2 regions of the Micromonospora sp. NBC_00330 genome follow, and region 2 is predicted to be linked to the other one. Evidence: riboswitches for the same ligand, from Rfam matches in the RefSeq annotation. Region 2 holds a riboswitch; the other holds the start of a gene.
The links. Region 2 has a riboswitch for S-adenosylmethionine ahead of OG598_RS29390 (aminotransferase class V-fold PLP-dependent enzyme). Riboswitches for the same ligand answer to the same signal wherever they lie in the genome.
Positions count from the first base shown of each region.

Region 1: linked by a shared signal. The riboswitch ahead of OG598_RS16945 (ABC transporter substrate-binding protein) and the one ahead of OG598_RS29390 (aminotransferase class V-fold PLP-dependent enzyme) in region 2 are both predicted to bind S-adenosylmethionine.

Region 1 is NZ_CP108012.1:3,767,281-3,782,789, reverse strand. Features, by position in the region: gene OG598_RS16960 (Na+/H+ antiporter) at 1-696, shown strand, start outside; gene OG598_RS16955 (amino acid ABC transporter ATP-binding protein) at 705-1,448, opposite strand; gene OG598_RS16950 (amino acid ABC transporter permease) at 1,445-2,218, opposite strand; gene OG598_RS16945 (ABC transporter substrate-binding protein) at 2,258-3,151, opposite strand; SAM riboswitch class IV at 3,425-3,536, opposite strand; gene OG598_RS16940 (amino acid transporter) at 3,623-5,581, opposite strand; gene corA (magnesium/cobalt transporter CorA) at 5,737-6,867, shown strand; gene OG598_RS16930 (hypothetical protein) at 6,883-7,068, opposite strand; gene OG598_RS16925 (2'-5' RNA ligase family protein) at 7,278-7,793, opposite strand; gene OG598_RS16920 (mycothiol transferase) at 7,872-8,381, shown strand; gene OG598_RS16915 (SCP2 sterol-binding domain-containing protein) at 8,462-8,869, shown strand; gene OG598_RS16910 (amylo-alpha-1,6-glucosidase) at 8,866-10,923, shown strand; gene OG598_RS16905 (DinB family protein) at 10,967-11,470, opposite strand; gene OG598_RS16900 (DUF72 domain-containing protein) at 11,605-12,510, shown strand; gene OG598_RS16895 (hypothetical protein) at 12,565-12,936, opposite strand; gene OG598_RS16890 (hypothetical protein) at 13,135-13,761, opposite strand; gene OG598_RS16885 (hypothetical protein) at 13,959-14,129, shown strand; gene OG598_RS16880 (alpha/beta hydrolase family protein) at 14,149-15,012, opposite strand; gene OG598_RS16875 (hypothetical protein) at 15,153-15,509, opposite strand, start outside.
Region 2 is NZ_CP108012.1:6,444,932-6,460,440, forward strand. Features, by position in the region: gene OG598_RS29355 (S8 family serine peptidase) at 1-512, opposite strand, end outside; gene OG598_RS29360 (glycerol-3-phosphate dehydrogenase/oxidase) at 713-2,578, shown strand; gene OG598_RS29365 (hypothetical protein) at 2,667-3,203, shown strand; gene OG598_RS29370 (FAD-binding oxidoreductase) at 3,214-4,614, opposite strand; gene OG598_RS29375 (DUF4031 domain-containing protein) at 4,683-4,967, shown strand; gene OG598_RS29380 (HD domain-containing protein) at 4,939-5,595, opposite strand; gene OG598_RS29385 (FUSC family protein) at 5,702-6,937, shown strand; gene OG598_RS29390 (aminotransferase class V-fold PLP-dependent enzyme) at 6,962-8,206, opposite strand; SAM riboswitch class IV at 8,277-8,397, opposite strand; gene OG598_RS29395 (PrsW family intramembrane metalloprotease) at 8,421-9,911, shown strand; gene OG598_RS29400 (hypothetical protein) at 9,946-10,113, opposite strand; gene OG598_RS29405 (GroES family chaperonin) at 10,207-10,545, opposite strand; gene OG598_RS29410 (AI-2E family transporter) at 10,651-12,015, shown strand; partial or broken gene OG598_RS33585 (ATP-dependent DNA helicase) at 12,129-12,824, opposite strand; partial or broken gene OG598_RS33590 (ATP-dependent DNA helicase) at 12,936-14,333, opposite strand; gene OG598_RS29420 (DUF402 domain-containing protein) at 14,437-14,943, shown strand; gene sigJ (RNA polymerase sigma factor SigJ) at 14,968-15,509, opposite strand, start outside.

The DNA of each region.
Region 1 (15,509 bases), 2.7 Mb from region 2:
GCGCGGGCTCTGGTGATCGTGCTGGTGGTCACAGTGGTCGTGATCGGCACCCGCCTGCTCTTCATCTACCTCACCGCTCAGTCGGCGCGGCTGCGGCGCCGCCGGATGGTGGACGACGACGGCCGAGGTCCCTCCGATTGGCGGGTGGGGACCGTCGCGGGCTGGTCCGGTTTCCGGGGCGCGGTCTCGCTCGCCGCCGCACTGGCCGTCCCGACGGCGATGGTCGACGGTCGACCGGTGGTCGAACGCGATCTGATCATCTTCGTCACCGCGCTGGTGATCGTGCTGATCATGCTGCTTCAGGGCACCACCCTGCCGTTGGTCGTGCGCTGGGCCGGACTGAGCGGCGACCCGGAGCGCGTCGACGAGGCCCGCAACGCCCGGCGGCGGGCCACCGAGGTGGGCCTGGCCGCTCTTCCCCAGGTCGCCGCGGAGCTCGGTGCCCAGGATGAATCGGTGCGTCGGCTGGAGGCCGAGTACCGGCGGCATCTGGAGGACCTCGACGAGAGCGGTGGGAACACCGCCGAGGAGCGCCGGCTGGAACGCCGACTGCGCCTCGGCGTCCTCGCCCACAAGAGGCGGGAGGTCACCCGGCTTCGCGACAACCGCGAGATTGACGACCTGGTGCTCCAGGAACTTCAATCCGCGCTGGACAACGAGGAGATCCGGCTGCTGGGACGCGGGCCCAACGAGTGATCGTCGGCTCAGAGCACCTGGTCGAGGAACCGGCGAAGCCGCGGATGCTCGGCCCGCTCGAAGATCGCCTCGGGTGGGCCGGCCTCCAGCACCACGCCCCGGTCCATGAAGGCGACGGTGTCGGCGACCTGCCGGGCGAAGCCCATCTCGTGGGTCACCACCACCATGGTCATGCCGGCGGCGGACAGGTCGGCCATCACCCCGAGGACGCCCTTGACCAACTCCGGGTCGAGCGCCGAGGTGGCCTCGTCGAAGAGCATCACCTCGGGCCGCAGCGCCAACGCGCGGGCGATCGCCACCCGCTGCTGTTGACCACCGGAGAGCTGCGCCGGCCGGGAGTTCGCCTTGCCGGCCAGCCCCACCAGCTCCAACTGGGCCCGGGCGACGCTCTCCGCCTCGTCCGCACCGAGCTTGCGCAGCCGGCGCAGTGCCAGCGTGACGTTGCGCAGCACGCTCATGTGCGGGAAGAGGTTGAACTGCTGGAACACCATGCCCACCCGCTGCCGCAGCGCGTCCGGGTCGTCGCCCAGCACGCTGCGCCCGTCCAGCAGCACGTCGCCCCGGTCCGGTTCGATCAGCCTGTTGATGGTGCGCAGCAGTGTGGACTTGCCCGACCCGGACGGCCCGATGACGCAGGCCGTCGCGCCCCGGGGCACCGAGAGGTCGACGCCGCGCAGCACCCGGTTCGGTCCGAAGGCGAGGTGCACGTCGCGTACGTCGAGGCTGACCGAGGTCGTCGTGGCGGTGGTCATCGCCGATCTCCTTCCGTCGCGGCGTACGACGCCATGTCGTCGTCGTCTTCGGTCGACGCGGTGGCCGGCCGGCCGTTGCGCAGCCGCCGGTCGATCCAGTTGACGACGTGCGTCAGCGGGACTGTCAACGCCAGGTAGCAGAGCCCCGCCAGCAGCAGCGCCGACTCGTTGCCGGTGGTGGCCGCGTAGTCCTGCCCGATCCGGAACAGCTCCCGCTGGCTGGCCACCAGGCCGAGGAAGTAGACCAGGCTGGAGTCCTTGATCAGCGCGATGAGCTGGTTCACCCAGGCCGGCAACACCCGCCGGATGCCCTGCGGAATGATCACCAGCCGCATCGCGTCGCCCCAGGAGAAGCCGAGCGCCCGGGCGCCCTCCAACTGGGCGGCCTCCACCGACTGGATGCCCGAGCGGAAGATCTCTCCGATGTACGCGGCGGCGATGAGCGACAGCGCCAGGATGCCCAACGGGTAGGGATCCGGCCCCCAGACCTGCATGCCCAGCGGGGCCAGCCCGACGCCGATCAGCAGGATCGTCGCCGCGGCCGGCAGCCCCCGGAAAATGTCGGTGTAGACCCGCGCCGGCCAGCGCAGCCAGCGGCTGCGGGAGATCCCGGCGACGGCCAGGAGCAGGCCCAGCACCGAGCCGAGCAGGGCGGCGGAGACCGCCAGGATCAGCGTGTTGGGCAACCCGACGGTCAGCATCTCGGGCAGCGCCTCGCGCATCGAGTCCCAGTCGAAGAAGGTTTCCCACAGGGTGCTCAACGGATCCATCGTTCGCTCCTCCTACCGCCCCGCTCGCTCGTCACCGGCTCAGGACGCTGTCGACGCGGACGCCGACGGCGCAACCGACGGCGTGCCCGACGCGGACGGGGCCTTCACCGTGCCGCTGCCCGGCGCGAAGTCCGCCGGGATCGGCCGGCCCGGGTAGTACTGCGCCTGCAACCGGTTCCAGGTGCCATCGGCGATGACCTCGTCGAGGCTCTTGTTCAGCGCCTCGCGCAGCTTGTCGTTCCCCTTGGCAACTGCGTAAGCGGTCGGTGCCGGGCTGAGCTGCTTGGCCGCCACGGTGATCTTGCCGTTGCTGTCGGTGGCCGACTTCTCGCCGATCTCCGCCGGGGCGATCCAGGCGTCGGCGGTGCCCGCCTTGAGCTGGTTGATCGCGCCGTTGTAGTCCGGCACCCGCACCGGGTTGAGCTGCTTGCCGGTGGCGTAGTCGTCCTGGACGGTGCCCTGCACCACCACTACCCGCTTGCCGGCGAGTTGGTCGAAGCCGGTGATCGGCGAGCCGGCCGGGACGTCCAGGCCGAAGTAACCGAAGTCGTAGCCGTTGCCGAAGTCGACTGTCTTCTTGCGGGCCTCGGTGATGGTGATCGAGGAGCTGCCCACGTCGAACTTGCGGTTGTTGACCTGGCTGAGCAGCGCGGAGAAGTCGGTGCCGACGAACTCGACAGTGAGGCCGAGCTTGCCGGCCACGGCGGTCAGCAGGTCGTTGTCGAAGCCGGTGAACTTGCCGTCCTTGAGGTACACGTTCGGCGGGGCGTCGGTCAGCGTTCCGGCGCGCAGCACGCCCGACTGGGCCAGGCCGTACGGGTTGGCGGTGGCGTCGGACGAGCTGTCGTCGCCGCAGGCGGTCAGGGCGGTGGCGGCCAGGATCGTGGCCGCGCCCAGGGCGGCGGCGCGGGTCAGGGCAGGAAGGAATCGCACTGGTGTCTCCGAAGGGTGGTGTCTCGGCGCGCACGGACGTGCGCCACCGACGGCGCGCCCGATGGGCGTGCCGGTGGGAAAGGAGCTCGGGAGGGGGGTGCTAGAGCGCGGTGCCGCGACGACAGGCGGCGCTGCACATTCGCATCATGTCCACGTGCCGTCGCCGGATGAGTGCGGGCGAGGGTCGACCGGTGCGGGAGTCCGCGTCGTCGGTCGGTGGGGTGGTGCTGAGGATGCGCATGGTTCTCCCGGGTCTGTGCTGACCTGGGTGCCAGGCCACGCTTGCACCGACGTCCTGCCGGTGCCTGGTCTTCACCCGGGGCACCCCACCGCGGAGGAGGGTTGCCGGCCAGCGAGCCGGGGCTTCGCGCTGGCGCTCATGACCTGTGCCGAGGCTAGCAGCAGGATCGGGTGGATCGTCCAGTCGATATGACCACGCTCACGGTGCGCGACGGGCTGTCGACTCGCAGGTCAGCCGGCGTGCACGTGCGGTCGACGACGCGGGTCGGGCTCCTGGCGGCGCAGGATCTCCCGGGTCACCGAGGCGATGGCGCCCTGCCCGAACACCAGGTAGCGCAGGAAGTTGCGGGTCGGGCCGCCCTCGGACCACTCGAAGTAGATGTGGGGGCGCCGACGGCTGCGGTCGCGGATCTCCAGCAGCAGGGCGGCGAGCGCGGTGGGCACCGACGAGCTGGCCAGGCTGAGCACCGGGAAGCGGCCGTCGGCCACACTGCCGCGGACCAGCAGCTCCGTCTCGAAGTCCGACGGGTCGGTGACCGTGACCTCGACGAAGATGACGTCGCCGTCGTCGGGGAAGTCGTTGTCCGCCATGGTCTGGGCCAGCTTGGCGCGGTACTCCGCCTGGTCGCGCTGGTCGGGTTCGTGCGCGATGAGGCGGATCCGTCGTCCGGCGCGTTCGTCGATCATCCGGGCCGCGGCGTGGTCCAGTTCGACGCGGTCGACGCGCAGCTCGTAGGCCCGCATCACCCGGGACAGCACCGACACCAGGATGATTCCGCCGATGAAACAGGCCGCGATCTTGACGCCGTCCGGGCGCTCCACGACGTTCGCCACTGTGGTGTAGACGAAGATCACCGCGATGACTCCGAAGGCGATGGTGCGACCGCGCTGACGCTGCCGCTGCGCCGCGAGCGTCACCGCCGTCGCGGCCGAGGTGATCAAGACCAGGACCCCGGTGGCGTACGCGCCGCCCTGCGCGTCCACGCTGGCTTCGAAGACGATCGTGATCAGGAACGCCACGGCGATGAAGACCAGCACCAGCGGCCGGACGGCTCGCGCCCAGGTCGGCGCCATGCCGTAGCGGGGCAGGTAGCGCGGCACGAGGTTGAGCAGACCAGCCATCGCCGATGCACCGGCGAACCAGAGGATTCCGATGGTGGACAGGTCGTAGATGGTTCCGAACACCTCGCCGAGGTGGGCGTGCGCCAGGTAGGCCAACGCGCGCCCGTTCGCCGGCCCGCCCGGCTGGAAGGCCTCCGGCGGAATGAGCACGGTGGTCGTCACGCTGCTGGTGATCAGGAAGACGCTCATGATCACCGCTGCGGTGGTGAGCAGCCGGCGGGCGCCACGGATCCGGCCCAGCGGTCGTGCCTCCGAGTCCTGCGGGTCACCCCGTACGCTCGGCATGACCGCCACCCCGGTCTCGAAGCCGGACAGGCCCAACGCCAGCTTCGGAAAGACCAACAGCGACAGCCCGACCACCAGCCACGGATCGCCGTGCCCGGTGGTCAGCATGGTGGTCCAGTCGCCGACCGCGCTCGGATGCGTCGCCACCCGCCACAGCGCGTCGGCCACCACCACCGCGTTCAGCGTCAGATAGACCGCTACCAGGACGACGGCGATCCCGATGGCCTCGGTGAATCCCTTGAGGAACACCGCGCCCAGCAGCGACACCAGCACCAGCGTGACCAGCACCTCGTGACCCTTGAGCCCGCTCGGCCAGAACGGGTTCTCGTCGATGTGCGCCGTCGCGTCGGCGGCCGAGAGGGTGATGGTGATGATGAAGTCGGTGGCGGCGAAACCGAGCAGCACCAGCACCAGCAACTTGCCCGGCCAGTAGCTCAGCAGGCGTACCAGCATCGCGATGGAGCCCTCACCGTGCGGGCTCTCCACCGCCACCCGCCGGTAGACCGGCAGCGCCCCCAGCAGGGTCACCAGCACCAGCACCAGGGTCGCCACCGGTGAGAGCGCCCCGGCGGCCAGCGCCGCGATGCCCGGCTGGTAACCCAACGTGGAGAAGTAGTCGACCCCGGTCAGGCACATCACCTTCCACCACGGGTGGTGCCGGTGCTCCGGCGGGCGCCCGTGCGGCCCCGGGTGCTGCACGGCCTGGTCCGAGCCGGCGTCGAGCAGCCACCCCCGCAACCGGCCGGCGCGTCTGTCGACAGTCACCGGCGCGTCCCCCGTCATCCCGCCCACGGTCACCGTGAGTATCCGCCCGACGGGCCGCCCCCGTCCGCCGGTGCGCGGAACCCAGCCGACGCCGCTGCGGGTTTCAGGGCCCGGGACACTGGGGAAGCAGCGCCCCGGGCTGGATCGGACGGCACCGGGGGAGGGGACAGGGCATGGTCGGCGGCCGTCGCTTCCGCCCGGGTGGTGGCTTCGGCCGCCAACTCGACGAGTACGAGACGACTGTCGGTGTGCCGCCGTCCACGGAGTCGCCCGCCGCGTCCCAGGGCGGCCTGGTGGACAGCGCTGTCTACATCCGGGGGCACCGGTTCGCCTCGCCGTCCGGCCTCGCCGAGACGTACCGCTGCCTCCAGGAGCAGGACGGCGCGATGGCCTGGATCGGGTTGTACCGGCCCGACATCGAGCAGATCACCTCGCTGGCCCGGGAGTTCCGGCTGCACGACCTGGCGGTCGAGGACGCGATCAACGCCCACCAGCGGCCCAAGCTGGAGCGGTACGGGCACACCCTGTTCGTGGTGCTCCGCGCCGCCCGCTACGACGACCTCCGGGAGGAGGTCGAGTTCTCCGAGCTGCACCTGTTCATCGGCCCGGGCTTCGTGGTCACCGTCCGACACGGTGAAGCGCCCGACCTGGCGGCGGTGCGGCGGCGGCTGGAGACCGAGGCGCAGATGCTCGCCCGAGGGCCGGAGGCGGTCCTGTACGCGATCCTCGACCAGGTCGTCGACGGGTACGCGCCGGTGGTGGCCGGACTGGAGAACGACATCGACGAGATCGAGACCCAGGTGTTCGGTGGCGACCCGAACGCCAGCCGCCGCATCTACGGGCTCAGCCGAGAGGTCATCCAGTTCCAGCGGGCCGCCCGCCCGCTGCTCAGCGTGCTCGACGCGCTGGCCGACGGCGCCGGCAGCGCCAGCGCCGACGAGGAGCTGCGCCGCTACCTGCGCGACGTGACCGACCACCTGACCCAGGTGGTGGAACGGGTGGACGGTTTCCGGCACCTGTTGCAGAACATCCTCACCGTCAACGCCACCCTCGTCTCGCAGCAGCAGAACGAGGAGATGCGCAGCCTCACCGCGGCCAGCTACAGCCAGAACGAGGAGCTGAAGAAGGTCTCCTCCTGGGCGGCGATCCTCTTCGCTCCCACGCTCATCGGCACCGTGTACGGCATGAACTTCGTCCACATGCCGGAGCTGAACTGGCGCTTCGGCTACCTCTTCGCGCTGCTGTTGATGCTGCTGGTCTGCGGCACCCTCTATGTGATCTTCAAGCGGCGCGGCTGGCTCTGAGCCACGCGGCCGGGATCACTCGATGCCGCGCAGGATGTGCCGTTCGTCCTCGACGTCGTCGTCGCCGGCACTGATCCGGCCGAGCAGTACGGCGGCCGCCCAGATCGTCAGTGGTGTGGCCGCCCCGGTCATTCCGCCGCCGGTCCGGTCGTCCCGGGTCTGGCTCCGCTCCGTGCGCGGTGGCCTGCGCTGAGCCTGCATGGGCCCTGCCTCTCCTCGTCGAAGCCGCCGTGGGTGGCGCGGGGTGACCTCGCGCCACACCGGCCGGGCGGACCGCCTGTGAGCAGCCCACCACCGGTACGACAGCCACTCGAACCTTCCCACGCCCGGCCGCATCCGCACCGCTTGTTTTCGGGTTTCCGACTGTCGCCCGCCAAACCGGACATTACGCCTCGACGGTCGAGGGGCGGTCAAGGCAGCGGGTGGGCGATGCCGCGCGCGTGGTCGGTGAGCGCCGCGCCGACCACTGTCGCGGCCAGCGGCAGCACCTCCAGACAGCGGCGCACCGCGGCGGCCATCAGCGTGTTCGGCACCCGCATGGAGAGCGTGCAGTGCGGCACCCACCGACCCGGCTGGTAGTGCTCGGCGAGGGCGATGCCGGCGCCGGCGAGCCGGTCGTGCACCAGCCGGTGGTGCGCCAGCAACTCCGGGGTGGGCGCCGGGCCGAGCCAGAGCACCCGACCGACGAACTGGCCGGCGTGCTGGAAGTCGAGCCGCAGCGGGGTGGCCACCACCGTCCCCTGTAGCGCCTCGGCGACCTGCTCCGGATCGAAACGGGGCGCCACCATGAGCGAGACGTGCGGACGGTGGCGCTGCTCCAGCAGCGAGCGCATGCTCTGCACCCCCTCGGCCTCCAGCGCGTCCCAGAGTACCCGGATCCGGCGGGTGGCGTCCGGGTCCAGGTACAACTCCACCGCGGCGACCATTCGATCACCGTAGCGGCCGAGGTTTGCGCGCCCTGGTCCGGCGGTACCTGTTCGGAAACCGACCAGGAAGGCGTACCCGTGGACGTGAGTGACCTGCTGACCGAGGCGTACGACCGGCTGCCCGACCTCGTCCGCGCGGCCGTCGACGGCCTCGGCCCCGAGCAACTGCGCCACCAGCCCGGGCCGGGCGCCAACTCGGTCGGCTGGCTGGTCTGGCACCTCACCCGGGTGCAGGACCACCACGTCGCCGACCTGCTCGACGCGGAGCAGATCTGGGTGAGCGGCGACTGGGCGGGTCGTTTCGGGCTCGCCGCCGACCCCGACAACACCGGCTACGGGCACTCGCCCGCTCAGGTCGCCGCGGTGCGGCCGGAGAGCGCGCAGGCGCTGATCGACTACTACCAGGCGGTCGCGGCGCGTACCGGAAGCTTCCTGGCCGGCCTGGGCCCGGCGGACCTGGACCGCGTGGTCGACGAGGCGTGGGACCCGCCGGTCACCCTCGGTGTCCGGTTGGTCAGCATCGTCGACGACGACCTGCAACACGTGGGCCAGGCCGCCTACGTGCGCGGCCTGATCGAGGCGGGCTGACGCACCCCTCACCCTTTCCAGGTGAGCCGGGATCACCCCGACGGGGGTGATCCTGCGGGAAACCGTGGGGAGGGGACCCGATGGGCGCGACGGCGGAGCAGTACCTGCGACAGTTGGACACCGGTCGGCGGCCCGACCTGCCGGAGACCACAGCGGGGACGCTGCGGCTGGACGTCCGCGACGACGGCAGCACCGATCACTGGTACCTGAGCATCGCCGACCAACAGGTCCGGGTGACCCGCTCGGCCGACGACGCCGAGCTGGTGGTGCGGGCCGACCGGGCGGTCTTCGACCGGATGGCCCGCGGCGAGCTGCACCCGGGGGCGGGCCTGCTGCGCAACGAGCTGACAGTGCAGGGCAACATGCAACTGCTGATGCTGCTGCGGCGGATCTTCTCCGGGCCGGACGGCGCCCGTCACCCGCACGAGCTGGGCCGGGCCGCGCTGGTTGGCCGGGCCGCGACGACCGCTCGGGATGAGCGGTCGTGAAGCAGGAACTCGTGCACGTCATCGCCGGCAACCTGTTCGCGATCAGCGACGCCCAGGGCGACATCGAGGCCGATCCGCAGGCCCCGCTCGGACTCTTCGCGTACGACACCCGGTTCCTGTCGCACTGGGTGCTCAGGATCGACGGTGAACGGATCAACGCGCTCTCCCGCGACGACCTCACCTACTTCGAAACCCGGTTCTTCCTGGTCCCCGGTGCGGCGAGCCACTACGTCGACGCCGACGTGTCGATCATCAGGCACCGTTCGGTGCACGACTGCTTCCACGAGAACATCACAGTGCTCAATCACTCGTCGGAGCCCGCCGAGTTCACCGTCCGGGTGGAGATGGCCAGCGACTTCACCGACATCATCGAGGTAGGGCAGCTCCGGCGGCGGGCCGTCGAGGTCAGCGCCGACTCGGCGAGCCAGCAGCTCGTGCTGCGCTACCAGCGGGACCGGTTCGTCCGCGAGACCACAGTGCGCAGTACCGTCCCCGCCGAGGTGGACGAGCGGGGGATGACGTTCCGGATCCGGATCGCACCCGACGGCACGTGGGAGACCGACCTGCACGTCAGCGTGACGATGGGCGGCGAGGGCGGCCGGGATCTCCGCGCCGACCTCCAGTCGCACCAGCAGATCGTGCGGACGGGGATGCGCGAGGACCTGGCGCAGTGGCTGGACCGGGCACCGCAGCTGGTGGCCGAACGCAAGGGCCTGGAGGAGCTCTACCAGGGCAGCCTCGCGGACCTGGCGGCGCTGCGCTACCGGCCGCTGTCGTACCGCGAGCGGGTGCCGATCGGTGGTCTGCCGTGGGCGATGGGGTTGTGTGGACGGGACGCGATCATCACCTGCCTTCAGACGATGGCCTTCACCCCCGAACTGGCTCCCGCGACGCTACGGATGCTGGCGCTCATGCAGGGCGGCCAACTCGACGACGCGCTGGACGAGGAGCCCGGCAAGATCCTGGCCCAGCTCCGGTACGGCGAGACGGGGGCGTTCAGCGACCGGGCGAGCGCGCTGTACTACGGCGCGGCGGACACCACCCCGCTCTTCGTCGTGCTGCTCGACGAGTACGAGCGCTGGTCCGGTGACGCGAACCTGGTCCGCGAGCTGCGCCACCCGGCCCGGATGGCGCTGGACTGGATCGACGAGTACGGCGACCTGACCGGGGACGGCTACCTGCGCTACCAGCGTCGCAACGAGCGCGACGGCACGATCAACCAGTGCTGGAAGGACTCCCCGGACGCCATCGTCGACGCCCACGGTCGGCAACCCGCCTTCCCCCGCGCCACCTGTGAGTTGCAGGGCTACGCGTACGACGCGAAGCGGCGTGGCGCCCGGCTGGCCCGGGAGTTCTGGGGTGACCCCGCGTACGCCGACCGGTTGGAACGGGAGGCGGCAGCGCTGAAGGAGCGCTTCAACCGGGACTTCTGGCTGCCACACCGGGAGTACTACGCGTTGGCGCTCGACCCGTACGGCGAACCGGTCGATGCGCTGGCCTCCAACATGGGGCATCTGCTCTGGAGCGGGATCGTCGCGGACGACCGTGCGGAGGCGGTCGCCGAGCACCTGGCCGGGCCGCGACTGTTCAGTGGGTGGGGAGTACGCACGTTCGCCACGGGGCAGCGCACGTACAACCCGGTGGGCACGCACCTGGGCGCGGTGTGGCCGTCGGACAACGCGCTGATCGCCGCCGGGTTGCGCCGCTACCGCCTCGACGTGCAGGCGGCCCGGATCGCACACGGCATCTTCGACATGGCGCAGACGCTCGGTGGCGCGGCGCCGGGAGTGATCGCCGGCTACGAGCGCGACCTGACGACCTACCCCGTGCGGTTGACGACGAGCTGCCGCCCGCAGGCGTGGGCGTCGGGGGCGCTGCTGATGCTGCTCGGCACCATGCTGGGGCTGCGACCCACCGGCGACAACCTGTTGGTGAACCCGGCGGTGCCGGAGGGGTTCGGTCGACTGGAGCTGTTGGACATCCCGGGCCGTTGGGGTCACTCCGACGCCTACGCGAGGGACCGGACCACCGAACGCCGGCGCCGCCTGCGCTGAGGGGGCGCGGCAGCGCCCGGCCCGGCGACGGTCGGCGTCGGAGTCAGCCCATGGTCTTGGCGCCGTCGATCGACTCCCGGAGGATGTCGGCGTGCCCGGCGTGCTGGGCCGTCTCGGCGATCAGGTGCAGCAGCACCCGGCGGACCGTCCACCTCGCCCCCGGCTCGAACCAGGGCGCCTGCGGCAGCGGGTGCGCCGCGTCCAGGTCGAGGGTGGCTGTCAACTCGTCGGTCTGGGCGGCCACCTCCTGGAAGCGCTCGACCAGCCCGGCGAGGGTCTCGCCCGGCAACATCTGGAACTGGCCGACCCAGTCGATCTCCTCGCGGCCCATCGCCTCCGCGCCGCCGACGGCGAAGAGCATCCACCGGTGCTCGACGCCGGCCACGTGCTTGATGAGGCCGCCGAGGCAGAGCCCACTGACGGTGGGGCGGCTGGCCGCCTGCTGGTCGGTGAGCCCGTCGACCGTCTGCAAGAGGAAACCGCGATGCCTGCGGAGTGTCTGCAGGAGGTCGGCGCGCTCACCGGTGAGCTGCTCAGTGCTGGTCATGCCGTCACCCTTCGTTGATGTCCACCCGGTGCCACCGTAGGGCGAGGCACCGACACTTCCCGGGCACGACACCTCTTCGACCGAAGACCCGCCAGCGGTTGCCGATCCGCGCCGGTGGCGGTCCACTGAATGACATGGGTGTGATTAAGGTGGGCACGTCGTCCTGGGCGGACCAGTCCCTGCTGCGCTCCGGGTGGTACCCACGCTCGGCCAGCACGCCGGCCCGTCGACTGGGCTTCTACGCCAGCCAGTTCCCGATGGTCGAGGTGGACACGTCCTACTACGCCATCCCCGTGCCGGAGACGACCCAGGGCTGGGTGGACGCCACACCTGACGACTTCACCTTCGACGTCAAGGCGTTCAGCCTCTTCACCGGGCACCCGACACCGGTCGCCGTGCTGCCCCGGGACCTGCGACCGGCCGCCGGTCCGAGCCGGATCCGCCGCCGAGACCTGCCCGAGCCGGCGTACGACGAGCTGTGGGCCCGGTTCCGCGCGGCCCTCGACCCGATCGCTGCGGCCGGCAAGCTCGGTGTGGTGATGTTGCAGTTCCCGCCGTGGCTGGTGCGCGGCCCTGCGGCCGAACGCCGGATCGTCGAGCTGGCGCAGCGCTGTCGCCCGTGGCGGGTCGGTGTGGAGCTGCGGCACGGCTCCTGGTTGGACGACGACGCCGCGTCGGACACTCTGGACCTGCTACGCGCCCACGACCTGTCGGTGGTCTGCGTCGACATGCCACAGGGGCACCCGTCGTCGCTGCCGCCGATCCTGACCATGACGGCGGAGCCGGCGATCGTCCGGTTCCACGGTCACAGCGACGCCTGGGGCGAGGGCGACAAGCAGGAGAAGTTCCGGTACGCGTACGCCGAGGACGAGCTGCGGCACTGGGCCGGGCTGCTGGCCGAGTTCGCCGATACCCCCGATGAGCTGCACGTGCTGTTCAACAACTGCTGCGCCGGGCAGGCCCAACGCGACGCCACACGGCTGGCGCAACTGCTCGCCGAGACGTTGCTCGTCGAGCAGGCCGTCCCGGCGACCGGCTGATCGCCGCACCGGCCACCCGGGCGGCGCCGGCCACCCGGCCGGACGCCGGTCCGCTCAGGACCGCCGTCCCCGGCTGCGCAGGGCGTCCTGGGTCGACTCGCCGATGTCCGCGTCGTCGGGGAAGCTCCGGCCGCTGGGGGCGGGATCGGGTGGGGCACCCGGTCCGGCCATCGTCGTACGGGTCGGCTCGACCGAGCCGAAGCCGTGTCGTCCCGCCGGGTCGGACCGGCCTGCCGGAGCACCCGCGCGTCGTTCGCCGCGTCGTCCCTCGGGCACCGCGGTCTCCTCGCTGCCCTCGTCCATCGGTGAGTCGTCGTCAGTGCCCCAGGGCGCGTCGGCGTCGAAGCCGTCGCCGGTGCCCCACGGCTTGGTCGCCTCCGGCTCCAGCCGGTCGTTGTCACCGCTGCGTCCCTTGTGCGCCGTCATGGCCACCCCGCTCGTCGGTCCGCCGCCACGGCGGACGATGTGCCGTCCTCGGGCCGGGACCGCCCGCCCGAGCGCGGCGCACGACATGTCGCCGGCACGCCGCCGCGCGCCCGGGACCCGTCATCGCTCCGGTGCGCGCGTAGGGCCGACCAGCGCCCCGCCGTCGAGGTGGCGGCGGGACGCCGGTCGGCCCGACGTTCAGCGTCCGGCCATCGCCATCGGCCGCTTGCCGTTGCTCATTCCCATCTTGATCATGCTCTTCGAGGCGCCCTTCATCCCACCGGCGCGACCGAGCATCCCGCGGAACACCTGGCCGGGCTTCTGCTGCTCACCCATGTACGCGGTGACCACGACCAGGGTCCCGGTCAGCGCCGGAATGGCCCACTGGAGCAGCTTCATCTGCCGCTGCGAGGAGGCCACACTGGCCGGGGTCTGGTGGTTCGGCTCGGTGGCGCCGCTCACCGACGGGCCGCCCGCCTTCTCCAGCCGCATGCCGATCAACCGGCTGTAGCCGGTGACCGCCAGCGCGCCGATGGTCAACGCCGTCTTGATGGCGCTGGCCCGGGCGACGCCGGACTGGGCCGCCACCCGTGGGCTCTCGGTCACCAGCTCGCCGACCGCGCCGGCCAGGTGCGCGCCGATCGCGGCGGCGTTGACCGGTGTCCACTTGGACCACCCGGCCGAGGCGACCGGGAGCCGCTGGGTCGAGTCGCTGATTTTCGCAGCTGCGCCGTTGACGCCGAAGGCCCCCATGAGGGAGCCGCCAAACCAGGCCGCCAGGCCCAGATCGTGCATCGAGCGCAGTGCGGTATGCCGTTCGGACATGTGATCCCCTTCCGCCGTGTCGGGCGGTGCGGCTTACCCGCCGGTCGGGCGGCTAACCCCGCCCCGGGCGGGCCGATCCCCGCCGTGGCGGGCCGCTACCGGACATCCGTGACCTCGGCGGGTCGACCTGCCCCGAGCAGGAGTCGTTCGCCCGGTGGCGGGTAGATCCCGAGCGACGCCGACGAGAGGGGAACGCGATGTCGCAGCCGGACGAGAGCCGGGAGAAGACCCCCAAAACAGACGCGGTGCTCATGCACCCCGACAACGACCCACACCGGAACACCGCAGAGGTCGCACCCCGCAAGGAGCACGCCGAGATCCAGGTGGAACGGGACGGTGAACTGGTGCCACTGGACCAGGACGAGTGAGCCGACCGGCCGGTACGGCTCAGCGGGGCGGCAGGTCGCCGACGAAAACGGCGATCTGCCGCGCCAGCGGGACGCTGGCGCGGACCCAGGTGAAGTGGTCCAACGTCGTACCGGCCTGCTCCACTGTGTACCGCTCCCGGGTCACCGGCGCGTCGGCGAGCTTCGCGCAGAGGTGGTCCATGGTCTCGTGCGGGGTGAACTGGTCGTCGTCCACGCTGACGGCCAGCACCGGGGTCCGCACCGCGCGGACGGCGGCCTCGGTGTCCGTACCGTCGAGCCGGGGGAATCGGCCGGTGCGCGCGGTGTGGGCCCAGTCGCGGATCACGCCGCGTGCCTGCCGACCGCCGAAGCCCCAGCCCGGCCAGACGCCGAGCAGCGCCGCCGTGGCGGCGATCCCCTGGGTGTAGGGCAGTACGCCGAGACCGCGCCGGCCCGGGTAGCTCCGCCAGTACGGGATGCCGACCGCGACCAGCGCCAAACCGTCCACCTCGCCGCTGCCGTGCAGGGCGAGGTGCAGCAGCGCGGCCTGCCCGCCGAGCGAGTGCCCGAGGAGCAGTCGGGTGCGTCCGTCCAGACGTGGCTTGAGGGCGGCCAGGACGGCGCCGACGTCGCCGGCCAGTTCGGTGTAACCGTGCCGGTCCGCCCGACTCGGCGCGGGCGTGCTCGCCCCGGTGCCGCGGAGGTCGGCCACGACCACTGCCAGTCCGGCGGCGCGCAGCGCGGCGGCGAAGGGCCGGTAGTACCGGGCCCGGACCCCCATCGCGGGCCAGATCACCACCACCGGCGCGCCCGGCGCCCCGGCCGGTTCCGGATAGACCTGCACACCCAACCGGCCACCGTCGACGTCGACGAACTCCTGCGCGTACTCCGGGTCCCCGTTCACCGGCCCAGCCTACGGCCTGACGTTACCGGCGGGTAGCAGCAGGCCGTGGGGTCCCCGACAGCGGTGGGCGGACGTGCCGCGCTCGACGGACGCGACGGAGGGCCCCGCCGAGTGGCGGAGCCCTCCGAGGGGCGTTGCGGTCAGGAGACCGAGATCGCCCCGTTGCTGGCCCGTACGCAGGCCACCGCGCGGGCGCTGGTGGAGGCCGCCCCGCTCAGGCACTGGCCGAGCACCTGGTGCCCGGTGGCGTTCGGGTGCCACGACTCCTGGCAGGTCTGGAAGTAGGTGACGCAGGTGTTCGCGATGCGCTGGATGGCGATCTTGTCCTTGCCGGCGAGGCTGGTGACGAAGGTGCCGGTCGCGCCGTCCTGAAGCCGGATCGGAGTGGCCAGCGCGCCGCTCGGGCTGCTGGTCTGCTCGCAGAGTCGGGCACCGTTGAAGGCCTGCTGCACGCTCAGGTACACCAGGTCGTCGGCGGGGAACTCGGCGGCCAGAGT
Region 2 (15,509 bases):
GTGGCGTCGCCGTTCCCGGTGGCCTCGGGCCGCGTGGCGTCGCTGTTTCCGGCGGGTGCCGGGCCGCCGACCGGGCCAACCAGCCCGGGGTACGCCCACCGGCGCGCCGACCAGCGCACGACGAGCGCGCCGAGCAGCGCGGCGCCGGCCAGCGCGGCGAGGTACGCCTCATGGTGCACCGGCGGCACGACCCGGAGCAGTGTGAGCACGCCGAGCGCGAGTGCCCCGATCAACCAGGCCCGCCCGGCGGCCCGGACCGCGCTCGACCGGGGCAGGAGGGCCAGCAGCAGGGCGGGCGTGCCGGCCAGCACGACGGTGGCCAGGCCGAGCACCGGCCAGAGCCAGCCGAGCCGGTCCCGTCCGAAGCTCAGCAGCACCTGATCGGTGAGCCAGCCACCGGTCTGGGTGCCCACTGTGACCGCAACCGTCCAGCAGCCGACCAGCACGGCCGCTACCACCGGCCACGGGGAACTGCGGTCACTGAGGCCGGGGTGCGCAGGTTGACCTTGCATCCGAGAACCTTACGACTACGACGAAGGGTTTCGACCCGACCGTCGGGTTCCGGGGCTTCGAAGAACCGTGCAGATCTTGGACAGTTTCCGTCAGGCGATGACGGAAACTGTCCAAGATCTCCGATCGGTCGGCCTGGATCGGTCGGCGGGACGTGCCGTGCGCTTCGGAGCAGGTAGGCGCGGTGCGGGGCGGGCGGCGAATGTCGGCTCGGTGGCTCGACGGTTACGGTGGACAGGTGCGCGACCCCAATGTCTCCCGATCCGTCGCCGGTCAGCTCTCACCGGTCCGCCGTGCGTCCGACCTGCGCCGACTGCGTGCCGAGCGCTTCGACGTGCTGGTCATCGGGGGCGGGGTGACCGGAGCCGGTGCCGCCCTGGACGCGGCGTCCCGTGGCCTGAAGGTGGCGCTGGTCGAGGCGCGTGACCTTGCCGCCGGGACCTCCAGCCGGTCCAGCAAACTCATCCATGGTGGCCTGCGCTACCTGGAGCAGTTGGAGTTCCACCTGGTCCACGAGGCGCTCACCGAGCGGGGCCTGCTGGCCACCCGGCTCGCGCCGCACCTGGTACGCCCGGTGCCGATCATGGTGCCGCTGCCGGCGGGGCGGGGCCTGCGGGACCTGCCGGCCCGGGTCTTCCGCCGCTCGTACTACGGCGCCGGGGTGGCCGCGTACGACGCCTTTGCCGGGATCTTCGGCGGTGGCCGGGGCATGCCCCTGCACCGTCACCTGACCCGGGAGGGTGCCCGGCGGATCTTCCCGAGTCTGCGGGCCGACGCGCTGGCCGGGGCGATCCGCTACTACGACGGGCAGGTCGACGACGCCCGGCTGGTGGTCACCCTGGCCCGCACCGCGGCCAGCCTCGGCGCCACTGTGGTGAGCAGTGCCCGCGCCGTCGGGTTGATCCGGCAGGCGCGCGAGGTGACCGGCGTCCGCGTCCGGGACCTGGAGGCGCCGCCGGGCTCGCCGGACGCGGAGTTCGAGGTGCAGGCTCGCACCGTCATCGCCGCCACCGGCGTGTGGAGCGACGACATGTCCCGGATGCTCAACGACGTCGGCCTGCGGCCCGGCGTCCGGGTGCGCGCCTCCAAGGGGGTGCACCTGGTGGTGCCCCGCTCGGCGATCACCGGCGAGACGGGGCTCATCCTGCGTACGGCCAGTTCGGTGCTCTTCGTCATCCCGTGGGGCGGGCACTGGATCATCGGCACCACTGACACCGACTGGCGGCTGGACCGTTCCCACCCGGCCGCCTCGGCCCGCGACATCGACTACCTCCTCCAGCAGGTGAACACCGTGCTGGACCGGCCGCTGACCACCGCCGACATCGAGGGGGTGTACGCCGGGCTGCGGCCGCTGCTGGCCGGCGAGGCCGACTCGACCTCGAAGCTCTCCCGGGAGCACGCGGTCTTCGAGCCGATGCTCGGGCTGCTGCTGGTCGCCGGCGGCAAGTACACGACGTACCGGGTGATGGCGTCCGACGTGGTCGACCGGGCCGCTCGGCGGCTCGGTGGCGCCCGCTCGTCGCGTACCGCCGACCTGCCGCTGCTCGGCGCCGACGGGTACCCGGCCATGTGGCGGGACCGGGCCGACCTGGCGCGCCGCCACGGCGTGCCGGTGGGCGTGGTGGAGCACCTGCTGGAGCGGTACGGCACCCTCACCCTGGACCTGTTGGCGCTTGTCGACGCCGATCCTCTGCTGGCGTCCCCGCTGGCTGGTGCTCCGGAGTATCTGGCGGCGGAGGTCGCCTATGCGGCGCGGGCCGAGGGCGCCCTGCACCTGGAGGACGTGCTGACCCGGCGGACCCGGATCTCGTTCGAGACCAGCCACCGGGGGCTGGAGTCGGCGGAGCACACCGCCGAGTTGATGGGCGCGGTGCTCGGGTGGGACGCGGCCACCCGGGCACGCGAGGTCGAGCACTACCGGGCCCGGGTGGAGGCGGAGCGGCAGTCCCAGTTGATGCCGGACGACGCGGCGGCGGACGCGGCCCGCCTCGGTGCCCCGGATGTCCGGGGTTACGCGGCCGACCGGGGCGACGACGACCAGGCGGAGCTGCGCCCGTCCGCTCGATGACGAATTGCGACGTTACCGAAGGGTAACCATCGATACCGGCCCGGATGGTGGTTTCGAACGCTACCTACGGTGGGGTAGGTTTCCGCGCGTGCTACCCCGCGCGCGCCCTCGTCTGCTCGTACCCCTGCTCGCTGTCGCGCTCGTCGGCGCCCTGACCGGGTGCTCCCTCTTCGACGGAGACAAGCCGAGCACCCCGGTGGCGCAACCGACCGCCGGCACGGCGGGTGGCGGCTCGCAGTTGGAGATTCCCACCACCGTCGCCGCCGGTCAGGTCAGCCTGCTCCAGCGGCTCGGCGAGGACGGGCCGATGCGCACCCTGAGCGTCGAGCGGAACGGCGCGTGGCAGTGCGTCGACTGCGCCGGCGACGGCGTGACCTCCCGGGGCACCCTCGCACCGGAGCTGACCGAACGGCTCCAGGTGCTGCTCGCCAACCCGAGGCTGGCCGACGAGACCGATCAGGCCCGGCGGTACCGGACGACCTGCATCGACGCGCTGACGTCCAGCCTCATCACCTCGGCCGGGCTGATCACCTCGCAGGACTGCCCGGGTGAGGAGCTCACGCCGGTCGCCGGGGAGATCCTGCTGCTGCTCACCCAGGCGACCCCGGCCGAGGTCAAGGGCTGAGCGCAGCAGGTCAGAGCACCTTGCCCGGGTTGAGCAGGCCGGCCGGGTCGAGCGCCGCCTTGATCGCCTGATGCACCCGGACACCGACCGGCCCGATCTCCCGGGCCAGCCAGTCCCGCTTGAGCAACCCCACCCCGTGCTCGCCGGTGCACGTGCCGCCCAGGTCCAGGCCGAGCCGCATGATCTCGTCGAAGGCCCGTCGACCCCGCTCGACGCTCGCCGGGTCGGCCCGGTCCACGACGATGTTCGGGTGCATGTTGCCGTCCCCGGCGTGCCCCACCACGCCGATCGGCACCGCACACTCGGCCGCGATCCGGGCGACCCCGTCCAGGAGCGCGGCGAGCGCGCCGCGCGGCACCGCCACGTCGTCGATCACCAGACCGCCGTTGCCGCCCGGGTAGGCGTCCGCCGCGAACTTCTCCATGGCCGGGTGGGCCAGCCGGCGAGCCTGGAGCAGCGCCGCCGCCTCCACCGCGTCGGTGGCCGCGTAGACCTCGTCGGCGCCGACGGCCTCGCACACCTCCGCCAGCGCTGCCAAGTCGTCCACCGCCCGGGAGCCGGTGTCGGCGGCGGCCAGCAACAGGGCCTGCGCGTCGGTCCGCAACCCCATCGGCTGGTACGCCTCGATCGCCCGCAGGTGGGTCTGGTCCAGCAACTCCAGCAGGCTGGGGGTGAGCCCGCGAGCCGCGATCTCGGCCACCGCCGCGCCGGCCGTGGCGGTAGAGGGGAAGACCGCCACCAGGGTCAGTGAGTCGGCCGGGGTGGGCCGCAGCGCCACTGTCACCTCGGTGACCACGCCGAGGGTGCCCTCCGAACCGACGAACAGTCGGGTCAGGTCGTAGCCGGCCACCCCCTTTGCCGTACGCCGGCCGGTGCGCAGCACCTCACCGGAGGCGAGCACCACCTCCAGGCCGAGCACGTACTCGGTTGTCACTCCGTATTTCACACAGCACATGCCGCCGGCGTTGGTGGCCACGTTCCCGCCGATGGTGGACGACTGCCAGGAGCCGGGGTCCGGCGGGTACCAGAGGCCCTGTTTCGCCACCGCCCCGGCCAGGGCCGCGTTGACCACCCCCGGTTGGACCACGGCGATCCGGCTCACCGGGTCGATCTCCCGGATCTCGGTCATCGCGACGGTGCTGAGCACCACGGCGCCGTCCACAGCGTTCGCCGCGCCGGCCAGCCCGGTCCGCGCGCCCTGCGGCACCACCGGTACGCCGTGCCGCGCCGCCGCCTGGATAACGGCGACCACCTGCTCGGTGTCGCGCGGACGGGTCACCACCAGCGGGACGCCGGCGGCGCACAGGTCGGCCTCGTCCCGCTGGTGCATGCGCAGCAGGTCCGGGTCGGTGAGCACGGCGTCGTCACCGAGCGCGGCGCGCAGGTCGTCGAGGAGCGCGGTGGGGGCCATGCAGCCGAGGCTAGGTCGCCGACCGGCGATCATCAACATGATCGACTGGGCGGGATAACTTGGGCACCATGCTCTACCTGGACCGGCCGGCCTGGCCGTGGCGCGGTCGGCTCTGGTCACACCTGATCAGTGACGTCTCGTACGCCGAGCTGCACGCCTTCGCCGAGGCGCTCGGCGCGCCCCGGCGCGGCTTCGACCGGGACCACTACGACATTCCGGCCGACCGGTTCGCAGCGGCGGTATGGCTCGGTGCGCAGGTGGTGCCGAGCCGGGAGTTGGTCCGGTTGCTCCGCGCCGCCGACCTGCGTCGGCCGAAGCACCTGGTCAACCCGCGTTCTCCGGCGCCCCGGTGAGGGTGGCCAGCTCGCGGCGCACATTGTCCCGGGCGGGCTCTTCCCACCGGCTCGCCAGCGGTGGCGACCGGAACAGCGCGGGCAGCGACAGCAGGCCGGTCAACACGGCGGCCCGCCCAGCCCGGAAGGCCGGCTCCGGCACATGGGCGTACTCCCGGCGGATCGCCGCCGCGTACCGCTCGTAGCAGGCCGGTGGCGCGGCCAGCACGGCCAGGTCCGCGTCGCAGAGCAGCGCGCCGTCCCGGTCGCCCGGTGCCACCGTGTGCCCGGCGGTCAGCAGCACCAGCCGACACACCTCGGCCACCGTGGGCGCCGACACCCCGAGCCCGGTGAGCACGCTCTCGGACAGCGCGGCGCTGTCCCGTTCGTTGGCGTCGCCGGCGGCGCGGGGGTCGTAGACCGCGTCGTGGAACCAGGCCGCCAGCCGGACCGCGTCGGCCCGAGTGGCCAGGTCGGCGTGCTGGTCCACCACGTCGAGCACCGCCGTCAGGTGGGCCAGCGTGTGGTAGTGCCGGTGCGGCTCCCGCCACCGGACGAGCACCTGCTCCCCGGCCCGGGTGGTATCCGGGTCGGGCCTCGCGCCGGCACCCCGGGCCGCCGCCCGCCACCGGTCCAACAGATCAACCACCGCCCGAGTCTGCCGCATGGGCCCGCGACGCACGGGAAGGGAGGGTTGCGCGGGCCCACCACGGGTAGTCGCGCCCATGGCCGTGGCCCGGGACAAGCGACAGCCGATGGTGCGACGTACCGCGCTGCGCGACGGTTTGGTGGACATCGACGGCGCGCGGATCGCCGAGGCCACCGAACAACTGCGCCACCGCGGCCGGGCCACCCTGCACGATCGGCTGCACCGGGTACGGATGGCCGGCGGACTCGCCGTGCAGGCCGGGTTGGCCGCCGGGCTCGCGTACCTGATCTCGCACAAGGTGCTCGGCAACCCGCAACCGGTCTTCGCGCCGATCTCCGCGGTCGGCACCCTGGCCGCGTCGGTCGGTCAGCGGTTCCGCCGGACGGTGGAGCTGATCGTCGGGGTGGGGGTCGGGGTGTTCGTCGGCGACCTCCTGATCTACCTGCTCGGCACCGGGGCGTGGCAGCTCGGCCTGGTGGTCACGGTGGCGATCCTGCTCACCATCTTCGCCGGAGCGAGTGTGGCCATCGTCATCCAGGCGGCGGCCACGGCGGTGCTGATCGTGACGCTGAGCCCGTCGACCCAGAACCTGGAGATCCCCCGCTTCGTCGACGCGTTCCTCGGCGGTGGGATCGCGCTGCTGGTCACGGCGGTACTGCTGCCGCTGAACCCGCTCCGAGTGATCAACCGGGCGGCCCGCCCCGCCCTGGACCTGCTCGCCGCCCAGCTCGACGCCACCGCCGACGGGCTGCGCAACCGGGACCGTGCCGCCATCCAGAGCGCGCTGGAGAGGCTGCGCAACAACAAGGAGGAGTTGGCCACGTTGGGCGAGGCGATCGAGGGGGCGAAGGAGACGGCCACCCTCTCCCCGGCCCGCTGGCACCGCCGCGACGAACTGACCCACTACGCCGAGGCAGCCGACCCGATCGACCGGGCGATGCGCAACAGCGGCACGCTGATCCGCCGGTCCGTCACGCTGGTCGAGGACGAGGAACCGGTGCCCGATCCGATGCCGGACGCGATCGGCCACCTCGCCGAGTCGGTCCGGCTGCTCAAGCACGAGTTCGCCGCCGGTGAGGAGCCGGAGAAGGCCCGGGAGCGGTCGCTGCGGGCGGTCAGCGAGGCCGGCCGGGCGTACGGCGCCGGGGTGGGCTTCTCCGGCAGCGTGGTGATCGCCCAGATCCGCACCACCGCGAGCGACCTGCTGGTCGCCTCCGGGATCGAGCAGGAGGAGGCGAACCGGTGGATCCGCACCGCCTTCGGAGAGCAGGAGCGCCCGGTCGGTGAGCCCGCCGAGCCCGGCGAGGCACCGAAGCCACCCACCGCCCCGCCCGTCGGCTGAGCGCCGGCAACCGCCGGCCGGGCCTCAGCCCAGCTCGGCCAGCGCCGCGAGCAGCCGGTCCACCTGGGCGGCCGTGCTGCCCAGCCCGATGCTGGCACGCAGCGCGGTGGGCGGCAGGTCCCGCCGGCCGGTACGCCCCGCCGCCTCGCCGAGCAGACGCCGGGCCAGCGGGTGGGCACAGAACAACCCGTCCCGTACGCCGATGTGGTGCTCGGCGGCCAGCCGCGTGGCGACCTCGGTGGAGTCCCGGTCGGCGACCACGAACGAGACGATGCCGACCCGGGGCGCGTCCGGGCCGAAGGTGCGCAGCTCGACGACGTGCGGCAGGGCGGCGAGGCCGGTCCGTAACCGGGCCAGCAGGGCCTGCTCGTGGGCGGCCAGCGCGCCCTGGTCCGCCTCGTCGAGCGCCTTGCACACCGCCGCCAGCGCCACCGCTCCGAGCAGGTTCGGGGTGCCGCCCTCGTGTCGGGCCGGGCCGGTCGCCCAGGTCACGTCGTGGGTGGCCGGCCCGACGTGGCTGGTGGCGCCGCCGCCGGCCAGGTAGGGCGGGGCGGCGTCCAGCCAGTCGGCCCGACCGATCAGCACGCCCGCGCCGAACGGCGCGTACAGCTTGTGGCCGGACACGGCCAGGTAGTCGACGTCGAGCGCGAGCAGGTCGACCGGGGCGTGCGGGGCGAGCTGCGCGGCGTCGAGCACGATCCGGGCGCCGTGCCGGTGGGCCACCCGCGCCAGTTCGGCGACCGGCCACCGCTCACCGGTCACGTTGCTCGCACCGGTCACCGCGACCAGCACCGGCAACGCCGGGCTGCTGCCCCGGCGCAGCTCGGTGAGGGCGGCGGCGAGATCGCGTACCGCCCCGTCGGGGTCGCTGGGCACCGGAAGGCGCACCGACCCGCGCGGCCAGGGCAGCAGGTTGGCGTGGTGTTCGGAGGCGAACGTGACCACAGTGGTGCCGGCCGGCACGGCCCGCGCCAGCAGGTTGAGAGCGTCAGTGGTGTTCCGGGTGAAGATCACATGATCGTCGGCGCGAGCACCGAAGAAGTCGCCGATGGTCTGCCGTGCCTGCTCGTACGCGAGGGTGCAGCGCCGCGACAGCGCTCCCGCTCCGCGATGCACGCTGGCGTACCAGGGCAGCAGCTCGGCCACCGCGTCGGCGGCGGCCCGCGCGCACGGCGCACTGGCCGCGTAGTCCAGGTTGATCTCGCCGGGCACCCCGAGGACGTCGAGCGGCGCGGGCGGCGCCGACGGCACAGTGGGCAGGCTGGGCAGCGAGGGGACGAGAGTGACGGACACGCCGGAACCTCCGGGGTCAGGGACCCCGGGTGCGACATCGGGACGGGGTCCGCGCTTGCCCAGCACACCGATCGGGCTGGGCCCGGTCATCACCCGGGGCACCCCACCGCGAACTCGACGAGGGTTGCCGGCCAGCAAGCCGGGGCTGAACGCTGGCACTCGTGACCTGCCGGCAGCATAGCGGCTACCGATGCGACCGAACCAGCCGGCGGCGGATGGCTACGCTGACCGCATGGCCGACACCCCGCCCGGTTCACCGCTGCCGCCGTCGCCCGCCGCCGCGCCTGCGCCCGTCGTCCCGCCCACGGGTGAGACGCCCCGGATGCCGCTGCGCCGACTGGGCTGGCGGCGGTTCCTGGTGCTGGCCGGGGTGGTGCTGTTGATCGCGGCGTGCGCGGTCTTCATGGTCTTCACACTCGGCCAGTCGCTCGGTGCGCAGGCCCTGCTGATCGGGGTGGTCGCCGCCATCCTGCCGGTGCCGGTGCTGGTCGCCTGCTTCCTCTGGCTGGACCGGTACGAACCGGAGCCGTTGAAGTATCTGATCTTCTGCTTCGCCTGGGGGGCGTTCGTCTCCACCGCCGCCTCGCTCACTGTGAACGACTTCGCGGCCAACCGCTTCGCCGACTGGGGTCTGCCGTCCGCGCTCACCGGGGTGCTGGTCGCGCCGTTCATCGAGGAGCTGACCAAGGCGCTGGGCCCGATCCTGCTGCTGGTGTTCCGCCGCCGCGAGTGGTCGGGGATCACCGACGGCCTGGTCTACTGCGGGCTCTCCGCGGTCGGCTTCGCGATGGTGGAGAACATCCTCTACCTGGGCGGGTTGGGGTACGCGTCCGGCGCCGACCGGTACGGCCCGGCCACCGGCATCCAGCAGGTCATCGCGATCTTCATCCTGCGCATCCTGCTGTTCGGGTTCGCCCATCCGCTTTTCACCTCGATGACCGGTGTGGGGTTGGGTATCGCCTCCCGGACGGCCGACCGGCGCATCCGGGTGCTCGCCCCGATCGCCGGCCTGCTGCTGGCGATGATGCTGCACGGCACGTGGAACCTGCTGCCCACGCTGACCCAGGCCACCGGCGAGGCCATGATCATGCTGTACGGCTTCCTGGGGCTCATGGTGCCGGTCTTCTTCGGCACCGTGGGGCTGGCGCTGTGGCTGCGCGCCTGGGAGGGGCGGCTCACCGAGCGGGTCCTACCGGACTACGTACGCGCCGGCTGGCTCAGCCCGCCCGAGGTGGCCGCCCTGAGCAGTCTCGGCCGGCGGCACGCCGCCCGCAGTTGGGCGCGGCGGGTTGCCGGCGACGCCGGGGTGCGGGCGATGCGGGGTTACCAGTCCGCGGCGACCCGGCTGGCCCTGCTGCGCGACGGGGCGCTGCGCGGCCTGGACCGCAAACCGGTCGACCAGGAGCGGACCGCCCGCGAGGAGCGGGAGCTGCTGGACGCGATCACCGAATACCGGTCGTTCTTCGTGGGTCGGGACCCGCAGGCCCCGGCGGGGGTCTGGGACGGCAGCCGCTACCACCTGCGCTTCCCGGACGGCACCCAGCGCGCGGTGGAGGCGCCGGACGAGCCGGTGGTGCCGATCCCGGTGGTGCTGGCTCCCGCCCCGGCTCCGGTGGGGTACGCCCCGCCCGGTTGGCCCGGCCTGCGCCCGGCGTCTCACTGGCCGCCGACGCACCCCTGACGGCCGTGGCCTGGCGGCTGACCAGCAGCGCGGCTCAGGCCAGTAGCGACGTGAGGAAGTCACCGAGGCCCTGGAACATCGCGATCAGCGCGGCTCCGATCGCCCGGAACATCTGCGCGGCGCCGTCCGGCCGGAAGGCCATGAAGTAGATCAGGAACGCGACACTGCCCCAGGTCAACAGCTTCTTCACGAATACCGGCATCGTCCCTCCCCAGGGCCACGGTCGCCGGATGGCTTCCCGTCGTGCGGCTGGGCAAACGGTGCGCGACCGGGCCGGGTGGCCGGGGGAGGTGCGTCAGAGGTAGAGGCCGGTCGAGTCGTTCTCGATCCGCTCGGCGGCCACGGCGTGCACGTCCCGCTCCCGCAGCAGCACGTAACCGCGGCCGTGCAGCTCGACCTCGGAGCGCTCGTCCGGGTCGAAGAGCACCCGGTCGCCGGAGACGATGGCGCGCACGTTCGGCCCCACCCCGACCGCTGTGGCCCAGGCGAGGCGCTTGCCGACCGCGGCGGTCGCCGGGATGACGATGCCAGCGGTGGAGCGGCGTTCGCCCTCGCTGCCCTCCATCCGCACGAGCACACGGTCGTGCAGCAGGCGGATCGGCAGGCCGGCGTCGAGATCGTTGTCGGCGGTCACGTCGCAGACGCTACCGTGTGGCCGACGGTGGCCGGCCGGTGGTTACGCCCGAGGTGGTCGGGGCATTGTGTGGCGGAACCGCCCTACGGTGTCGGGAACGGACGTATGCTGTCCGACCTGTCGCCGTCGGCGGGCCGGGTTTTCTGCCAGGAGGTGCGCTTGAGCCGCTTCGAGCGGGTACGCGGGCGGCTTCGCCGCGCCTACCAGTCACGACAGGAGTCGGCGCGCGCCGACGAGGGCGTCGCCGGTGACGCGCTGAACGACGCGTCGGAGGCGGCCCGGGTGGCGTCGCCGGCGGTGCCGGGGCCGACCGCGCCGTCGAGCGCGACGGTCTACGGCGCGGAACCTCCGGTGGACCTGCACAGCTCCACCGCCAGTCGGGACGACGCCGACGTCCCGCACGGGCTGCGGATCGCCGCCGCGTGGTGTTGGCGACTGATCGTGATCGGCGTGGTGGCCTGGGCCCTGCTGATGATCGTCAGCAGGATCAAGATCGTGATCATCCCGTTGGCCATCGCGCTGCTGCTCTCCGCACTGCTCGCGCCGGCGGTGGGCTGGCTGCTGCGGGCCCGGTTCCCCCGGTCGCTGGCGACGGCGGTGGTGCTGGTCGGCGGCCTGGTCGCGGTGATCGGCACGCTGACGCTGGTGGTCAACGAGTTCATTCGTGGCGTACCGGAACTGAGCGAGAAGTCGTCCGAGGGTGTCCGGCAGATCCAGAACTGGCTGAAGACGGGCCCGCTGCACCTCTCGGACACCCAACTCGACCGCTACATCGACGAGGCGCAGGCCTGGATCAACGACAACACCTCGAAGTTCACCAGCGGCGCGCTGAGCACCGCCGCGACGCTGGCCGAGGTGCTGACCGGCACGCTGCTGGTGCTCTTCGCGACGTTCTTCTTCCTGCGCGACGGCAACCGGATCTGGCGCTTCCTGGTCCGGCTGCTGCCGGTCGCCGCCCGGTGGAAGGTCGACGACGCCGGCCGTGCCTCCTGGCACACGCTCGGCGCGTACGTCCGAGCGACGGTGCTGGTCGCCTTCATCGACGCGGTCGGCATCGGCATCTTCCTGGTCATCTTCGACGTCCCGTTCGCCTTCCCGCTGGCCGCGCTGGTCTTCCTGGGCGCGTTCATCCCGATCGTCGGTGCGGCGCTCTCCGGCGGCGTGGCGGTCCTGGTGGCCCTCGTCGACAGCGGCCCGGTCACCGCGTTGATCATCCTTGGGGCGGTGATCGGCGTACAGCAGATCGAGGGGCACGTGCTCCAGCCGCTGATCATGGGCCGGGCGGTGGCCCTGCACCCGCTCGCGGTGATCATCGGTATCGCCGCCGGTGTCGTACTCGCCGGGATCACCGGCGCGCTGGTCTCCGTGCCGCTCATCGCGGTGCTGAACACAGCGGTCCGGCGGCTTGCCGCCCGCAGGGTGCCGGACACCCCGCCCGACGCCGTGGTCGTCGCCTCCCAGGCCCCCTAGACCCGCGCATCCGCTAGATCACGCAGGATCATGGAAAGAGTGGCCTTCCCGCCAGCGGGAGACCACTCTTTCCTCGTTGTAGCGCGATCTTTGGTGTGCCCGAGCGGCGCGGGTCAGGACTTGGCCAGGCGTTCCAGAGCGCCCCGGGCCACCTCGGGACGGGTCGTGTACCAGAAAGGCGGCAGCGAGCGGCGCAGGAACGGCCCGTAGCCTCGGGCCGTCTCCAACCGGGAGTCGAGCACGGCGACCACGCCCTTGTCGCCGGTCGCCCGGATCAGCCGGCCCACACCCTGAGCCAGCCTCACCGCGGCGATCGGCACGCTGACCGCCGCGAAGCCGGAGCCGCCGCCCGCGTCCACCGCCGCCGCGCGGGCCGCCGCCAGCGGCTCGTCCGGGCGGGGGAAGGGCAGCCGGTCGATGACGACGAGCTGGCACGCGTCGCCCGGCACATCCACCCCCTGCCAGAGCGACATCACCCCGAACAGGCAGCTGGCGCGCTCCTCGCGGAAGCGACGCACCAACAGCGGCAGCGCCTCCTCGCCCTGGAGCAACACCGGCAGGTCGGTCCGTGCGCGCAACAGCTCCGCCGCCTGCTGCGCGGCCCGCCGGGAGGAGAAGAGCCCGAGAGTACGACCACCGAGTGCCTCGACCAGCCCGAGCAGCTCCTCTCCGGCAGCATCGGGCAGCCCGGAGACGCTGGGGCGGGGGAGGTGCGCGGCGACGTACAGGATGCCCTGCCGGGCGTAGTCGAACGGCGAACCGACGTCGAGTGACCGCCACCCGGGGCCCTCGGTGGCCGGGACGACGGCGTTCGCTGTGACATCGCCGGCGAGGCGACGGCCCGGTGCCTCGGCAGCCGGCCGGCCGGGACCGGTGCGGGCGGCCAGTGCGGCAGCGGCGGGGGTCGGCGGGGCGGGCGGTGGCGCGTCCAGCCCGAGGGCGCGGGCGACAGTGTCGAACCGGCCGCCCAGCGCCAGGGTCGCCGAGGTGGCCACGACGGTGCGTTCGTCGTACAGGTGGGTGGCGAGGGTGCCGGCCACCGACAGCGGCGCGACCACCAGTGCCCGGCGGTTGCCGCTGTCGTTCTTCTCCACCCAGGCCACGTCGTGGTCGCCCTCCTCCAGTAGCCGCTGCGCGGTGGTGGAGAGCTCGTCCAGGGCGGCCTTGGCCTGCTGCTTGCGGACCGGGTCGGGGTCGTCGGACTTGATGTCGCCGATCGCGTCCAGGGCGGAGCGGGTCGCCGCGTCGAGCAGCGTGCACGCCTCCCGCAGTGGCGTCGGCAGCCCCGCGGTGATCCGCCCGGCCGGTGCCTCGGCCAGCCCGACCGCCAGGGCGTCGCCGGCGGCGGTGAGCGCCTCGGCGGTCTCCGGGCGCAGCAGCGTACGGGCCCGCCGGGTGGTCCGGTCGATCAGCTCCGGCACCAGCTCCGCCTGTGCGGCGGAGGAGACCCGGTCGGCCAGCTCGTGCGCCTCGTCGACGATGAGCAGCTTGTGCGGTGGCACGATGTGCCGGTCGGCGAGCATGTCGACAGCGAGCAGGCTGTGGTTGGTCACCACGATGTCAGCCTCCCGGGCACGGGCGCGCGACGCCTCGGCGAAGCACTCCTGCCCGAACGGGCAACGGGCCGCGCCGACGCACTCGCGGGCCGGCATCGACACCAGCCGCCAGGCCTGGTCTTCGACGCCCGGGTCCAGCTCGTCCCGGTCGCCGGTGGCGGTCTTCTCGGCCCAGTCGCGCAGCCGCTCGACCTGCTTGCCCAGCCGGCCCGCCTCACCGAGCCACTTCGTCCCGCCGCCGGGGCGCGACGCGGGGGCGTCGAAGAGGGTGTCCTCCGGCTCCTCCTCGGTGGAGTTGTCCAGTCGGGCGAGGCAGAGGTAGTGGTGGCGGCCCTTGAGCACGGCGAAGGTGGGCCGACGGCCGAGCACCGGCTCGACCGCGTCGGCGAGCCGCGGCAGGTCGTGGTCGACCAGCTGGGACTGCAACGCCAGGGTGGCAGTGGAGACCACCACCGGGCCGTCCACAGTGAGCGCCGGCGCGAGGTACGCCAGCGACTTGCCGGTGCCGGTGCCCGCCTGCACGAGCAGATGCTCGCCGCCGGCCACGCACTCCTCGATCGCCGTGGTCATCTGCAGCTGGCCGGGGCGCTCCGCGCCGCCGGGCACCGCGCCGACCGCCGCCGCCAGCAGCTCGGTGCCACTGGGCCGGGCACCCCGCCGCCGGCCCTTGGCACGGGCCGACGGGGTGGCGGAACCGGTGGCGGTGCGGGGCGGAGTCACCGTGCGACGGTACCCGGCGCCGCCGACACCGACAGCGCCCATCCGCCGCGTGGCGTGATGCCGACCGGAGCGAGTGTTGCGGCCGACCCCGTCCGGTTACGGCCGCGCTACGACGCGTTGGGCTGTATCGGTTAGGGTGCGAATCATGCCGAGCGACATGGTCCGCGTGATCTACCGCAAGTACGACGGCAGCGCCCACCGCGACTACCCGGCCCGCCGGCTCACCGAGGACGATCTCGGCATCTGGCTCGGGGTGCCCGAGGGCACCGAGTCGGTCTACCACGGCCGGCCCTCGGTGGAGAAGATCCCGTTCGTGCTGTTGGTGCCACATCGCGCCTGGTGGACGGCCATGTTCAACCCCCCGCCCCGCACCAGCGAGGTCTACTGCGACATCACGACACCGGCCCGCTGGGAGTCCGACGACACGGTCCACCTGATCGACCTGGACCTGGACGTCGTCCGGCGCCGAGCCACCGGCCTGGTGGAGCTGCTCGACGAGGACGAGTTCGCCGAGCACCGGGCCCGGTTCGGCTACCCGGACGACGTGGTGGCCGAGGCCGAGGCCGCGGCACAGCGGCTGTTGGGGGCGCTGGGCGACGGCACCGAGCCGTTCGCCACCGCGTACCGCAAGTGGTTGGCTCTGGTGGTCTGAGGCCGCGCGCCCGGTCGGGCCGGCTCACCAGCGTGGCGGCCAGCCGTCGTCGGCCGCCAGCGGTGGCAGGTCGGTCAGCTTCTCCGGGTTGAGCTGGTTGTAGATGGCGGTGATCCGGCCCTGGTCGACAGCGAACGCGGTGACCAGGCGGATCGGTCGCCCGTCGCTGTGCGTCGTCTCCAGCTGTAGGCCGAGAATGCCGTCGACGAGCACGGGCCGAGCCAGCACCCGGTCGGTGTACCGGCCGGTCCGGCCGAACAGGCCGAGCGTGAGGCGAGCCACGGAGTCCGCGCCGAGCACCGGCCAGCGGGCGGCCGGGAAGTGCCCACCCGAGTCGCCGACGAAGACCACGTCCGGCGCGAGCACCTGAAGCAGTTGGTCCAACTCGCCGGACTCGGTGGCGGTGACGAACGCCTTGAGCACCCGACGTTGCTCGGCCGGGTCGGCGGTGTGTCGGGGTACGTCCGGTGAGGTGACCGCCCGTCGGGCCCGGGAGGCGAGCTGCCGGGCGGCGACCTCGGTGGTGCCGAGCACTCCCGCGACCCCGGCGAACGGCAGCGCGAACA